Regions from separate parts of the Pilosibacter sp. NGB245 genome, predicted to be linked through region 2. Evidence: riboswitches for the same ligand, from Rfam matches in the RefSeq annotation. Region 2 holds a riboswitch; the other holds the start of a gene.
What was found. Region 2 has a riboswitch for cobalamin ahead of ACXMYH_RS08530 (sirohydrochlorin cobaltochelatase). Riboswitches for the same ligand answer to the same signal wherever they lie in the genome.

Region 1 (7,921 bases), 1.8 Mb from region 2:
GAGCATGTTCGCGATCGTCGATTTTCCGCAGCCGGAATTTCCTACGATCCCGAATGTTTTCCCGTCCTGTACCGTAAAAGACACGTCCTTCACCGCTTCCACGCGGGTCTTTTTAATGATCCCGCCAGTAAATGTCTTGCTGATATGGCTGACTTTAAGCATACCGGACGCACCTCACTTTCCTTCCGTCCGGAAGTTCCGCCTCCGGGATCCGTCCATTTTTGCATGCGTCCACTGCATGCACACATCTCGGGTAAAAACTGCAGCCGGAATTTCCCTCTTTTTTTCTCACTGCGCGCCCGATCGGGTTCATTCCCTTCCCCGGGAGCGATGCGATCAGTCCTTTCGTGTATGGATGTGCCGGATGTTCAAGGATCGTCTTTGTCTCCCCGGCTTCCATGATGCTCCCTTTATAGAGCACCATCAGCCGGTCACACAATGCCCCTGCCAGGGCAATATCATGGGTGATCACGATCATGCCTTCGGTGTCCGTCTCTGATATCTCTTTCAGGACCCGGTAGACCTGGCGCCGGAGAATCGCATCCAGACCTTTTGTCGGCTCATCGGCGATGACCCATTTCGGCCGGTTCATGAGTCCCATGGCAGAGATCACTCGCTGGTTCATGCCGCCGCTCAGCTGGAATGAGTAAGCGCGGTTGATCCGGTCCGGATCTGAAAAGCCAAATCTGCGGAGAAACTCATCCCTCCGGGAATCGGCAAGCTCTTTGTCCTTATTTCCGTGGACTGTCATGCACTCCGTGAGCTGTTTTCCGATCCTGCGGATCGGGTTTAAGGATTCCGTGGGATTCTGTGGGATCAGGGCGATCTCTTTTCCACGGATCTTCTGCATCTCTTTTTCCGGCAGCCGGTACAAATCCATCCCTTTATACATACAGCTTCCTTCCACCCGGGCCTGCCCGGAGAGAAGTCCCAGGATGGACATGCCTAAAAGCGATTTTCCGCTTCCGCTCTCCCCGATGAGTCCTGTGACACTGCCCGACGGAAAGTATGCGCTGACATCTTCCATGGCATGGATCATCTCGCCGCCGTCCTGGAAGGTGACGGAGAGGTCGCGGATCTCAATGTCACTTTTTTCTTCTGTTTTCCATTCTTTTTTATCTTCCATCTGATCTTCTCTCCTGGCTGTTCCGTTTTTTCACAGTTACAGGCAAAAATCTGTTCCGGCTCAGCTATGCTGAGGAAATTTTGCCTTTCTTTGCATGCTTTCCGACATCACATCGTCTTCATCACATCTTTCCGCACATCCAGCCGGTCACGCAGTTCATCTGCCAGAAGGTTGATGCTGAGGGAAAGAAGCAAAATACAGAGTCCCGGAGCGATGACGAGCAGCGGTTCCTGGCGGAAATACTGTCTCGCATCGTTGATCATGACGCCCCAGTCCGGTGTCGGGGGCTGAAGTCCCAGACCAAGATAACTCATGGACGCCACCGAGATCACATTTCCGGCGATCCTGGTGGCAAAAAGGACGCTCAGAGTTCCTAAAATATTCGGAGAAATATGCAGGAACAGGATCCGGAGGTCTCCGGCTCCGATGGTTCTCAGTCCTTTAATAAAGCTCTCCTGTTTCAGTTTCATGACTTCACCGCGGACGATCCTGGAAAATCCGACCCAGGAATTGATCACGATCGCGATCAGCATGCTCTTCACGCCCTGTCCAAGAAGTCCGGCCACCGCGATCATCAGCGTCAAGCCGGGAAGTCCCTGGAAAATGCTGGAGATCGTCGTGATGATCCCGTCGATCCAGCCGCCGAAATATCCCGCGAAAAGTCCCAGTGCAAAACCGAGCAGCATCGAGAGGACGGTCGCCACCAGGGCGAGAAGGATCGACTGTCTTCCGCCGTAGAGAACACGGCTCAGCGTATCTCTTCCGATATTATCCGTGCCTAAAAGATGCGCGGCAGACGGTTTCTGAAGCGCTTCCGACAGGTTCGAGACCAGCGGATCATAGGGAGCAAGGACCGGCGCGAGTACACTGGTCAAAAGGATCAATAATAAGATCACCAGACCGGTCTTTGCTTTCCCTGACAGGTGGAGTTCCTTTAATTTATTCATGATTCCACCGCCTCTCCCGCCCGGATCTTCGGATCAAGTGCGATATAGATCAGGTCGATCAGAATGTTTGTCAGCACATAGATACAGCCTGAAAACAGAACATACGCCTGCACCACATAGTAATCCTTCGACTGCACACCCGCGATCGCGTAGCTTCCGATCCCGGGGATTGCAAAGATCGTCTCCACGATCGAGGCGCCGCCGATGATGCCCGCCATATGGGTTCCCAGGTAGGTGATGATCGGGATCAGCGCGTTTCCGAACGCATGGCGGACCACTGCGCGGCGGCGGCTCATTCCTTTTGCATCCGCCACAGTCATGTACTGTCTTCCTATCTCATCGAGGATCGCGCTCCTTGTCAGTCTCGCACAGACTCCGATGCTCGGGAGTGCCAGCGTGACCGCCGGAAGAATAAAGCCGGAGCCGTCGGAGATCCCGCTGCTCGGCAGGATCTTCCACTGTTCCGCAAAGATAAAGATCAGGACAATGGCGATCCAGAACCCCGGAACGGACAATGCAACCGTTGAAAATGTTCCCAGCACATGATCCGGCAGCCGGTCTTTTCCCACCGCCATCAGGACTCCGAATCCCACACCGAACACGATGGTCAGGATCATGCTGAAACCCGCAAGCTTCAATGAGATCGGGATCCGCTTTGCGAGCTGGTCCATGACACTTTTGTTCGTGAAAAAGGACCTGCCCAGATCGCCGTGAGCCAGGCCGTCGACCCAGTTAAAATACTGGACGACGGCAGGCTGGTCCAGCCCCATCTTTGCAGCCATGGCATCATATTCTTCCTGCGTGTAGGATTCGTTTCCGTTTGGATTTAACACCTGGTCCACCGGATCCCCCGGTGACATGATCCCAAGTGCAAATGCAATGATACTGATCCCGACGAGCACCGGCAAAAGCATCAGCATTTTTTTCAGGATGTACTTTAAAAGTGACATATTGATTATTTCACCCAGGAAATTGTCGGAAGTCCAACACCGAAGGTCTTTCCTGCATAGTGTGTGATCGCCTTGTTGTGGATGTTTACGTTGATCTGGTAGCAGATCGGAACGCACGCGCTGTCATCGAAGAGTTCCTGCTGGATCTCATCATAGATCTTGCTGCGCTCGCTCACATCAGCGATCGTCGGAGCTTTTGCGACAAGTTCATCGATCTTCTCGTTGTAGTAGTTGTAGTTTAATGTCGTGTTGCTGTTTCCTTCGCTTGCGAAGTACTGCTTAAATGTGGAAGTCGGATCCGCATTGTTGATACCGAATACAGTAAGTGTCATGTCGTAGGTGCCTTCCTGCTGTCTCTCTTTGTAGAGGGAGGAGTCCACGATCTCAATATTGATGTTGACGCCAAGCCCCGCGTAAACCTGCTTTAAGTATTCTGCAACAGCCTTGCAGTTGTAATCGGACGCGGTGCTGGAACGGATGATCATGGTCATGTCGGCCGTCTTGTCTCCGAGAACTTCTTTTGCGAGAGATTTTGCCTTCTCCATATCATAAGTTCCCTGGATGTCCAGATGGAAGGTGGACTGGGTGCTTAAGAAGGAGTATGCCGGCTGTAAAAGTCCTCCGTAGATCACACTGCAGATGCTGTCGCGGTCTGTCGCAAGGTTGAACGCCTCTCTCATGCGCTTATCCGCAAGGTACTCGTTTTTATCGTTGAACATGATGTACTCAGTCATATGGCTCGGAGTGCTGTCCATCTCAAAGTTGGAGTCTGTGTCGCAGAGATTCTTTGCAGCATCCATGGTGATCGCGCCGTTGTCTGCAAGTCCCATGACTTCGCCGGATTTTAACGCGGATACACGAGTCTCGGCATCCGGGATGCAGCGGATCTTGAAGGTCTTTACCTTGCCGTTCTCGCCATAATAGTTGTCATTTCTCTCAAGTGTCACATACTCGGACTCCACATGGTCAACGATCTTATATGGACCGGTTCCGATCGCATAGTCGGAGATCACACCTGTCTCCTCGTCGAAGCAGTTCGGGCTGTACATCGGGCTGCCATAGTCGGAAAGGACATACTCAAGTGTTGTGATCGGCTGTGTAAATGTGAACTTTACAGTGAAGTCGTCGACTTTCTCCATCTTGTCGAGATTCGGGAGAGATTTTTCGATGCTGAGTGTTGTGTATGTAGAATTGATCCCATGGCCCCAACGCTCAATGTTTTTCAGGCACACATCGGCATTAAACTGAACACCGTCTGTAAAATATGCGTCATCGCGCAGGCTGAAAGTCCACTCGGTACAGTCATCGTTGTGCTCCCAGGATTTTGCAAGCCACGGATCGATCACACCACCGTTGTTTGCTGTGAGAGCTTCCCATACATAAGCGCCTTCCCAGCAGTAATACGCATCGCCGCTTCCCTGCACAGCATCACGCGGAGTCGCGATGACAACCTCATCTGTCTCGTTTTTCTCTATGTCTTCCACTGCCTCTGCTGTGGCTTCTGTCTCTCCTGCAGCCGTTGTCTCCGCTGCAGCTCCTTCTGCTTTTGTCGTCTCAGCCGTGCTGTTATTCGCGCTGCTTCCGCATCCGGAAATTACGGATGCCGCCATTGCTGCCGCTAAGAGCAGACTTACATGTTTCTTCTTCATGTTGTCCTCCATGTTGTGTAAAGATTATAATGTTTTTTTGCAACTGTTCACCAGGCCTGCGCACTTGCTGCGCCGACTGTAATAACCCCATTGGTTTTAAAGCAAAAGTCCTATTGGTTCAGCCATCTGAAATACATTTTTTGCCCGTAATCATGAAAGTTCTGAACAGTTTCATTGTTTTTACAATTTCGGAGTTAGTATGGAGATGTTCCATCTGAGAATTTTTTCGAATACCGAATGCTTAAGCATCAGAAAAAGATGTCCGCTGGAATTAGCCGACATATAAACGGTACGATCAATGCCTCGTGATCTGGAATTTTTCTTCCTGTACCAGCATTCCGGCAGGTTTCCTGACTCACAGATCATCACACAAAGCCGCCTTCCCAAATATTTCAAAACAGTCCTGTCAGGCTGCTCCGTTTTTTCAGTGACCGCGCGTTCGCGCATGGCTTTGTATTCCCTGCTCACAGTGACGAGATCGCACAGGTCTTTCACCTGTTTCCCTTTTACCTGCTGTCCGCCCCCTTCAGGGCGGCAGCAGCACCGGATGCCTCTTCAATTGTTATGGGAGATATTTTAGCATCTTCGGGTTTATTATGCAAGGACCATTGAGACGTTTTTATAAACATTCACTATGATAAGCAGTTCCTTCCAGTGTTTTCCAGATCACTTTCCCATCCTGAAGGAGCATATAGCTATGTTCACTTTCCGCTTTCGGGATCGACACGGAACCCGGATTCAGGTACAGATTTCCATCCCCGAACGGTTCCCACGCCGGAATGTGCGTGTGGCCGTGGAGGAGAATGTCTCCCGGCTGGAGAGGCGGGAGCTGGTTCATATGAAAGTGATGGCCATGAGTAGCGTAGATCAGGCGGTCTGCCGCCGGAAATACCGCGTAATCCGCAAGGATCGGGAACTCCAGCACCATCTGGTCAACCTCCGTATCGCAGTTTCCGCGGACACAGAAGATTTTCGTTTTCTGCTCATTTAACATTTTGATGACTTCCTTCGGCGCATACTCTTTCGGAAGATCATTTCTCGGTCCATGGTACAAAATATCGCCCAAAAGCAACAGGCGGTCTGCCTGTTCCCGGTCAAATGCCTCCAGCATTTTCCGGCAATAGTATGCGGAGCCGTGGATGTCGGACGCGATCATAAGTTTTTTCATTCTCGGGGTTCCTTCTTTCTTTTAAGTCGAGCACACGTAAGGCTTGGCGTTTAATTCCTGTCAGCGCAAGCTGACAAATTTCTCTCAGAATTACTGCGCACCAGATAACTTTCTATGCCTGTCAAGAACATACACATGCTCTGTAACTGTCCTGTTCAGTAATTTCCACTCCAGGTTTTCATTCGTGTGATGATAGCTGAATCCGCATTTCTCCGCCACGCGCTTTGATTTTTCATTCCCATCAAAAAACGCATACCAGATCCGTTTTAATCCCAGATCCTCAAATCCATAACGGATCAGCTCCTGTACTGCCTCCGGGATGATTCCCTGTCCCCAGTACGGAACGCCGAGCCAGCAGCCAATCTCACCTTCATCTTCCGGAAGCTTTAAATTGCTGGCAGCTCCCACAGTTAATCCCGCGCAGCCGACCGGTTTTCCGGAAGCTTTTAATACGACCGCATACGTTCCATCGGCCGACAATACGTTTTTAATCGTCTCTCTGCTGTTCTCCACACTCGTGTGTACCGGCCAGCCGGCAGATGGACCGACCTGCGGGTCTTTCGCGCATTCATAGCAGCTCTCTGCATCGCTCTCCTGCCATGGTCTTAAAATCAGTCGTTTTGTCTGTAATTCCATCTTTATTTACCTCTCTTCCATTTTCTTATACAGGTGATTCTCCGTTAATACTACCAGATCACCTTCATCAATCCCCTGCTCATAAAGCCAGTCATCTTCCTGACGGATCATCCGCTCGCTTTCCTTAGCGTCTTTCAGCCGGACGAGAACGGTTTTCTTTGCCCCTGCAGAGCGTTCCTCACAGCCGTAATCATCTTCCTGGATCTGGAGAATAATGTATTCCTGTTCCATTTTATATCCCTTCGATTTTTCAATTTCCTCTACCGTTGTTGCAAATTTTGCAACCGCTGAACTTTTAGTTAATTCTTGTCAGCAAGACGTGATATCTTTTTTAGTTAATAATGCTACCGTCTCTACATGCCCTGACATTCCGAACATGTCAACGGTTCTGACGCGTTTTACAGCGTAACCGTTCTCCCCGAGATATTTCACATCTCTTGCCAACGTCGAGGAATCACAGCTCACATAAACGACCTTCTCCGGTGCCATCTTTACGATCGTCTCGAGGCAGAGCTCATCACATCCCTTTCTTGGCGGATCGACAACAATCACATCGGCTTTGATGTGGTTCTTTTCGTACTGTTCCGGGAGGACTTCTTCGGCTTTTCCGACGAAGAATTCTACGTTATCGAGGCCGTTGCGCTTCGCATTCTCTCTCGCGTCCTCGATGGCCGCCGGGATGATCTCGACGCCGCAGACTTTCCCCGCCTTCTGTGCAAGGAAGGATGATATCGTTCCGATTCCACAGTAAAGATCCCAGACGGTCTCGCCGCCGTTTAAATCAGCGAATTCCAGTGCTGTTCCGTAGAGACGTTCTGTCTGGACCGGGTTTACCTGATAGAACGATAGCGGAGAGATCCGATATTCGATGTTTCCGATCTTATCCGTGATATAACCCGGCCCGTAGAGATTTTTGATCTCGGTTCCCAGGATCACGTTTGTCTTTTCCATATTGAAGGACAGGGAGATACTGTCCGCGCCGACTTCACGCATCCGCTCGGTAAACTCTTTCTCATGGGGCAGTTTCTTTCCGTTGATCACGAGACATACCATATGTTCACCGCTGGCGAAACCTTTTCTTAAGAGAACATGGCGCACAAGTCCCTTGTGGTTTGCCTCATCATAAGGTTCCACACCAAAATCTTCCATGAATTTCAGCACTGCCGCCAGATAATCCTTATTTTCTCCGCAGCCAAGCAGGCAGTCCAGCTCCGGTACCGGGATCAGGGAGTGGGTCCGTCCGGCAAAGAATCCGGCCGTTGGTTTTCCGTCTTTTCCGCGGCCGATCGGATACTGCGCTTTGTTGCGGTATCTCCACGGGTCTTCCATTCCGATGATCGGTTCCATGATGACTGCGTCCGGCACTCCCGCTGCCTGTTCCGCCTCTTCCGGCAGGAACAGGTTTTCCATGCCGCCGATGCGTTTTAAATGATTGTATACTTTCT
Region 2 (7,921 bases):
TGTTCCGTCAGAATTCTCCTCGAAAGGAATCCGGTCTGTCTCCGCGGTCTTTGCAGCCTCCTCTCCGGTTCCCATATAGACATACAGGTATCCGGTCCCGCCCATCGTCATTTTCGCGGTCATGGCGCCGTCTTTGACTGTCAGCGTACAGGATGTGATCTTAAACATGGAAGAGCTGGACTCCACGGAAATCTCGTAGGTTCCCTCTTTCAGATCCTCTGCAGATACCGGGACGAGTCCCGTCGTGTCAAGTGTCTGTTCTGCGGCAGTCTCCTCGCCGGAAGCAACGGCTGCCTTTGTCTCATCGGCCGAAGCAGTTTCCGCTGTTGTTTCCGCCGTGGTCTCTGCAGAAGCAGCTGTCGTTTCTGCCGACCCGGACTGTCCGCAGGCTGTGGACAGAGCGCAGACAACTGCGAGTGCTAATGAAAATTGTTTTAATTTACGCATAAAGTTTTCTCTCCTTTTGTAACCGGAAATCATCGGGGCATCCTGGACGGTTTCCTGAAGTTCCTTTCGCAGGCTGGAGTTTCCCGCAAGTGCACCTCCGGTTATATAAAAAGGCGGCCGAATCCTCGACCGCCCATATCTAAACATTCTTATTTTGCGAGACTGTCCACTGCAGCCTGGGCATGCTGTACGAAGAGCTGCTGGATCGGCTCAAGCTCACCAAGACCTCTTACAAGGCAGGTTACCTCATAGCCTGCAGCCTCAAACTGGCTCTTCCAGGAGTCATCGTCGTCACCGGCCATATCGTTGTTTGCGTGGTCACCTGCTACGATCATAAGCGGCTCAAGAACAACTTTCTTGTAGGAACCTTCCTTTACCTGATTGATGACATCTTCACAGGACGGAGTTGCCTCAACGGTACCTACATAGTAGTTGTCAAAGCCCTCTTCCTTTAACATATCCTGCATTTTCTGGTAAACGGCGTTGGAATCAGCCTCTGTGCCGTGACCCATGAAGCAGATCGCGGTCTCACCGTCATCGTACTCTTTTGTTGCGTCTGTGATCGCGGAGATCACTGCCTTGAAGTCATCATCAGAAGTTAAGAGCGGCTCACCGACAGCAACCTGCTCGAAAGCGTCGGAATTATCAGCTAACTCGTTTACAAGATCTGTGTACTCAAGACCGTTCATAAGGTGGGTCGGCTGTACAACGAGAGTCTTGACACCGTTGTCAACAGCGCGGTTTAAAGCCTCTGTCACGTTATCGATCGAAACATTGTCTCTCTTTTTTACATGGTCAATGATGATCTGGCTTGTGAAACCTCTTCTTACGGAGTAATCCGGGAGTGCATTTTCGATCGCATTCTCGATCGCGCCGACTGTCAGTCTTCTGCTGTCATTGTAGCTTGTACCAAAGCTCACAACAAGAAGTTCTTTCTCGCCGATCTCATCCTGATTTCTTGTGTTATCCATGGAAGCGTCTCCTGTATTGTAGTTTTCCTCGTCCTCTTCTGCAGCTGCTGTCTCTGCGGCTGTAGTCTCCTCAGCTGTTGTCTCTGCAACGGTTGTGGTCTCCGCAGCTGTTGTCGCTGCTGTCTGGCTTCCGGAGCATCCGGAAAGGATCGCCATGGATACGGCTGCCGCTGTCATAACGGCGTAGATGTTTGCTTTTCTCATTTACTCTTCTCCTCGCTTGAAAAATGATTTTTTAAGGTCCCCGGCTGGTTTTTCCCCTCCAAACGAACATCCGGCAGGTTTCCTGGCTCATCCATCATCATGCATGAAACGCCTTCCCGGCAGGTTTCGCCAGTGACTGTCCGCATAACACGGACAATATTCATGCACTCCGGATCTACAGTGACGGGCTCGCACAGGCGTCTGACCTGTTTCCCTTTTAACTCTCAGAGATCGCCGTTTGGGATATCGTACAACCATCCTCCGGCGGTCTGTGACAGCACCGCATGTAAATAGACCTGTGTCATTTATCATAACACCTTGGCAGTAAAAAAGCAACCGGATATCCCGACAATATTCACATCCGGTCCCGATCAATGGATACCCTGCGGGATTTCCGATCTGAAAATCCCCGGTCATCGGGTTCTGCAAATATTTTCCGAAATATCCGATTGCTTTTGATCATTTTTTCTAACTGAATCCCCGGAACCGGACCTTGATCAGTGGGCTTTCCGGTTGATGAACTCGGTCTTTGTCTTTGAATATGTGAACTTCTGGCTGCTGTAGAGCCCGTAATATCCCGACAGTGTGAAGCTGATGGCAACGGCAACCGCAAAATACGGCATCGCCTCAAAGCCGAAGAGCTCGAAGCCGAGGAACATGGTCGCGATCGGGCAGTTTGTGACGCCGACGAAGGTGGCGAGCATGCCTGCTGCCGCACACAGGGACGGTTCAAAGCCTGTGAGCAGTCCGAACGTGCACCCGAATGTGGATCCCACTGCCAGTGTGGGAACGATCTCTCCGCCCTTAAAGCCGCCGCCGAGGGCCACCGCCGTGAAGACCATCTTGAAGAAGAACGCCAGGTATCCGGCATCTCCTTCCACCGCCTGTTCCACAAGATTAAATCCGGCTCCGCAGTAATCCCTGCCGAACACCAGCGCGAGTCCGATGGAAAGTACTGCTGCCACAAGAATGCGCAGATAAACGTTGTCGATCTTTTTCTTGTAGAGATGCTGGGTCTCATGGAGCAGGATGCAGAAGCAGACGCTTAAAAGCGCACAGGCCAGTCCGAGTCCGACGGTGTAGAGCGCCGGTACAAGGGAAAATTCCGGAACATGGAGGATCTGGAACGCTTCCCCGTGAAGTCCGAGCGCACCGGAAATCTGGGCACCGATGAAGGAGGCAAAGACACACGGCACGAGAGCCGCGTAATAAGCGACACCGATGCTGATGACCTCGATTCCGAACATGGCGGCAGCCAGAGGCGTCCCAAAGATCGCCCCGAAACAGCCGCTCATGCCGCTCATGATCATGACTTTTTTGTCCCTCTCATCCATATGGAAGAGATCCCCGAGATAATTTCCGATGCAGCCGCCGATCTGTAAGGCAGCTCCCTCTTTGCCGGCAGACGCGCCGACCGCCTGGCTTAAGATCGTGGAGACAAAGATACACGGCAGGGTCGTCATATGGATCTTCTCGTTGGATGAGATCGACTCCAGGATCAGGTTCGTCCCGCGGTTTCCGATCTCGTGGAACATCTGGTGAAGAAGGACGATCAGAACACCTGCCACGGGCATGAGATACAGCATAAAGCTGTAAGTTTTAAACAGCCGCTGAGCGTAGATGACCCCGTATCCGAAAACGGTCCCGATGAGACCGCAGACGGTTCCCATTACAATAGAAATCGCGGTCCAGCGGAGAAAATACAGGATATTCTTGCTGAGAGCAGTATGAGTTTCGCTTCTGTACATACATTTTCCCCTTATTCAGCAGACCGTCGGGCATTTCACGAAGTTTGACAAATTGATATATGCCTGACCGCGTTCCATGACCGGCGGTCCGTTCATCACACCTCCCGCAGAGGCGGGAGAATCCCTGGTATCATTACATATAAATTCCGGAAGTCTTGGAGATTACCGGGCAGTAGCCCGCTGTTTCCAGAGCCTTGATGATCTGATCCTTGTGCTCAGTTCCGAAGGACTCTAATGTGATCGTAAGTTCCACACCCGCTGCGCGGTTTACATTTGCGAATACGTTGTGCTCGAGCTTGATCACGTTGCCCTGCTCTTTTGCGATCAGTGCAGAAACAGCTGCCAGCTGGCCAGGCTTATCCGGAAGCATCACGCTTACCGTGAAGATACGGTCTCTCTGCATCAGTCCGTTCTGGACAACTGTCGCCATCGTTAAGACATCCATGTTTCCGCCGCTTAAAACGGATACGACTTTTTTGCCTTTGAAGTCAAGATGCTTTAAAGCCGCAACGGTCAAAAGACCGGAGTTCTCGACGATCATCTTATGATTCTCTGCCATATCGAGGAAAGAAAGAGTCAGTTCGGAGTCGTCCACTGTGATGACCTGATCCACGTTTGCCTGAAGATACGGGAAGAGCTTGTCGCCCGGCGTCTGGACAGCGGTACCGTCCGCGATCGTGTTGATCTTGGAGACGGTGGTTACCTCTCCGGCCTCTAGGGATGCCTTTAAGCAGGCAGCTCCTGTCGGCTCAACAGCGATGACCTTGATCTTCGGATTTAAGAGTTTTGCGAGTGTGGAGACGCCTGTACAGAGTCCGCCTCCGCCTACCGGAACGAGAATGTAATCCACAGTCGGGAGTTCTTTGATGATCTCCATCGCAATGCTGCCCTGGCCGGTCGCAACTTCCAGATCATTGAACGGGTGAACAAAGGTATATCCGTGCTCGTCTGCAAGCTCGTATGCATGGGCACATGCCTCATCGAAGACATTTCCGTAGAGGACAACGTCGGCACCGTAGGATTTTGTGCGGTTTACCTTGATGAGCGGTGTTGTCACCGGCATAACGACGGTTGCTTTCACACCGGCAAGTTTTGCGGCATAGGCAACGCCCTGGGCATGGTTTCCGGCAGATGCGGTGATCAGACCGCGGGAACGCTCTTCCGGTGAGAGCTGGCTGATCTTATAATAAGCGCCGCGCACTTTGTATGCACCGGTGCGCTGCATGTTTTCCGGTTTAAAGTAGATCTTGTTCCCGTAGCGCTCAGAAAAATATTCACTGTAGATCAGTTTTGTCTCCTGAGTGACCTTTTTTACGATCTCAGATGCTTCTTCAAATTTTTCGAGTGAAAGTTCCTGCATTTCCATTTGTATTCTCCTTCATATTCATTCCTGATCGATCTCATCGGTGGAACATTTTTCTGTCTTTCCCATAGTTGTCTGCTATACCGGCATTCATCTGGCTGTTTTCTGCCTGAAATGCATCGGTCATTCCGGCTGTTTCGCAAACAATGCGTTTACGAAGTCTTCGGAATTAAATTTCTGAAGGTCGTCGATCTTCTCCCCGACACCGACATATTTGACCGGGATCCCAAGTTCCGACTGGATTGCAACCGCGATACCGCCTTTTGCGGTCCCGTCGAGCTTTGTGAGGATGATGCCCGTAATGTCGGCAGCTTCCATGAACTGGCGGGCCTGGACCAGAGCGTTCTGTCCTGTCGTTCCGTCGAGAACAACGAGTGTCTCACGGTAAGCTTCCGGGTACTCCTTATCGATGATGCGGTTGATCTTTTTTAACTCCTCCATGAGGTTCTTCTTATTATGGAGTCTTCCCGCGGTATCACAGATCAGGACGTCTGCGTTTCTCGATTTTGTCGCGGAGATCGCGTCGTAGATCACGGCAGCCGGATCGGATCCCTCTTTCTGGGCAATCAGCTCCACGCCGGCACGGTTTGCCCACTCTGCCAACTGGTCGATCGCTGCAGCACGGAAGGTATCAGCCGCCGCAAGAACAACCTTCTTTCCCTCTGCCTTTAACTGGTCTGCAAGCTTTCCGATGGACGTCGTCTTTCCGACTCCGTTGACACCGATGACGAGGACAACGGATTTCCTGTTTTCAAACTCATACGCATTCTCGCCAAGATCCATCTTTGCACGGATGCTGGCGATCAGCGCCTCCCGGCATTTCTCCGGTTCTTTGATATGCTGCTCTTTTACGGTCTTTTTCAGGTCTTCAATGACCGCCATGGTCGTCTGGATTCCCATATCGCCCATGATCAGAGTCTCTTCAAGCTCCTCGTAGAAATCATCATCAATCGCGGAGAAGCCGGAAAAGATGGAATCCATTCCGGATACAATGTTTTCTCTGGTCTTCGTGAGACCTTCCACAAGGCGCGAGAAAAAGCCCTTTTTCTTCTCTTCCATATGAATCCTCCAATTATTTCAGATCGTTTTCGATCAGGTTTACGGAGACAAGCGTGGATACGCCTTTCTCCTGCATCGTGATTCCGTAGAGCCGGTCAGCCGCAAGCATCGTGCCTCTTCGGTGGGTGATGACGATAAACTGGGTATGTTTTGTCAGTTTGTGCAGATATTTCGCATAGCGGTCGACGTTGGAATCGTCAAGCGCCGCCTCGATCTCATCAAGGAGACAGAACGGGGACGGTTTTAAGTTCTGGATCGCAAAGAGCAGGGCGATCGCCGTCAGTGCCTTTTCACCGCCGGACATCTGCATCATGTTCTGAAGTTTCTTTCCCGGCGGCTGGGAGATGATCTGGATCCCCGCCTCCAGGATATCTTCGTCCTCGATCAGCTCAAGACTTCCGTGTCCTCCTCCGAAGAGTTCCCGGAATACCTTGTCAAACTCTGCCCGGATCAGGGCAAATTTTTCTGTAAACTGCTTTCGCATTCCGATATCCAGCTCTTCGATGATCTTATAGAGGGCATCCTGTGCCGCGACAAGGTCATCATGCTGGGTCTTCATGAACTCGTAACGCTCAGAGATCTCTTTATAATCCTCGATCGCATTGACATTGACATTTCCGAGTCCGCGGATTGCATTCTTCCGTTCAGCGATCTGGCGTTTCATATCCGCCGCATTCGTCAGGGTCTCATCCCGGAGAAGCTCCGCTGTTGAGAAGGTGAGACCATATTCATTCCACATATAGTCCACCTGGGAATCCTGGCGTTCCGCAAGCTTGTCGTTCTGGTTCTGAAGACGGATCAGCTCCTTATCGAGATCGGAGATTCTCGCAGAGAGCGCTTCCCGCTTTTCGAAGAAGCCTTTCTGTGCCTCGTTTTTCGCGGCTTTTTCTTCCTGGGCAGCAGCCATCTCCTGACGGTACGTTTCCGCATCCTTTCCGGCATCTTTGATCTTTTCCTTCAGTTCTTCGATCTGTGCCAGACGTTTTTCCACCTCATGCTTACTGTCCGTGTGTCCGTCATGCAGAGACATTCTTTCGGAGAGCAGCCGCTCTTTTTCGTCTTCGAGACGATGGATGTTCTGGTCGAGGAAGGAATCCTGCTGCTTTAAGTTTGCTGCTTCCAGCTGGACTTCGGAGAGCGCCGCAGATGCAGTATCCCGGTCGGCCTTTGCCTGTTCCAATGCGGTGGAATCCGTCCCGATCTTTGTCTCCCGCTCCGTGTTTTCCTGTTCCAGCCGCTCCATCTCTTTCGCGATCGCGGCGAGACTTGCGCGGAGTTCATGGATCTGTTCTTCCAGCTGACGGTTTTCCTGGTTCATGTCCGCGGAGGATTCATAGAGTTCTTCTTTCTTTCCTTCCAGCTGCTTTAACGCGATCTTTGTCGTATTCTCTTCCAGATATTTTTCCTGGAGAGCACTCTTTACCGACTCCAGCTCCCCGCTCTTTTCCTGGAATATGCCTTCCTGGAACACGGTCTCCGCCTGGATCTTATCGACGGTCGTCAGCGCGCGTTTACATGCCTCCTCCAACTCCTCCATCTCTCTCTTTCTTCCGAGAAGATTGCTGGAGTTTCTAAAGGCACCGCCGCTCATGGAACCGCCCGGATTTAAGAGATCGCCCTCCGGCGTTACGATCCGGATGGAGTGCCGGTATTTTCTCGCGATGGCGATCGCATTGTCGATGTGATCCACCACGAGGACGCGGCCGAGGAGATATCTGGCAAGTGCCTGATATTCCGGACGCACGCGGACAAGATCTGCAGCGATCCCGATCGCTCCCGGTTCTTTTAGCGCGCCTGGCGTCTTAAATCCATCCCCGGATGAGATCGCGGATAACGGCAGGAAGGTCGCACGACCGAACTTGTTCTTTTTCAGGTGTTCGATCAGGACTTTTGCGGTCTGCTCGGAATCTGTGACGATGTTCTGGATCGATCCGCCGAGCGCTGTCTCGATGGCGATCTCATATTCTTTCGGAACATCGATCAGATCAGCCACAACGCCGTGGATCCCTCTCACACGGTCCCTGACTTCCATGACACGCTTGATGCTGTTTCCATATCCATCATAACGCTCCGCAAGGTTCCTTAAGGATTCCAGTTTTGTGTGGGCCGTATGGTAATCCTGTTCCGTG

Region 1: it holds a riboswitch for cobalamin, as region 2 does, so the genes downstream of both, ACXMYH_RS00610 (ABC transporter substrate-binding protein) here and ACXMYH_RS08530 (sirohydrochlorin cobaltochelatase) in region 2, are expected to answer to the same signal.

The regions. Positions count from the first base shown of each region.
Region 1 is NZ_CM171584.1:134,265-142,185, reverse strand. Features, by position in the region: gene ACXMYH_RS00630 (ABC transporter ATP-binding protein) at 1-162, opposite strand, end outside; gene ACXMYH_RS00625 (ABC transporter ATP-binding protein) at 155-1,126, opposite strand; gene ACXMYH_RS00620 (ABC transporter permease) at 1,234-2,073, opposite strand; gene ACXMYH_RS00615 (ABC transporter permease) at 2,070-3,023, opposite strand; gene ACXMYH_RS00610 (ABC transporter substrate-binding protein) at 3,029-4,672, opposite strand; cobalamin riboswitch at 4,996-5,235, opposite strand; gene yfcE (phosphodiesterase) at 5,292-5,840, opposite strand; gene ACXMYH_RS00600 (GNAT family N-acetyltransferase) at 5,931-6,476, opposite strand; gene ACXMYH_RS00595 (hypothetical protein) at 6,483-6,707, opposite strand; gene rlmD (23S rRNA (uracil(1939)-C(5))-methyltransferase RlmD) at 6,786-7,921, opposite strand, start outside.
Region 2 is NZ_CM171584.1:1,904,898-1,912,818, forward strand. Features, by position in the region: gene ACXMYH_RS08525 (hypothetical protein) at 1-447, opposite strand, end outside; gene ACXMYH_RS08530 (sirohydrochlorin cobaltochelatase) at 597-1,622, opposite strand; cobalamin riboswitch at 1,678-1,876, opposite strand; gene ACXMYH_RS08535 (chloride channel protein) at 2,120-3,370, opposite strand; gene ilvA (threonine ammonia-lyase) at 3,504-4,736, opposite strand; gene ftsY (signal recognition particle-docking protein FtsY) at 4,857-5,792, opposite strand; gene smc (chromosome segregation protein SMC) at 5,806-7,921, opposite strand, start outside.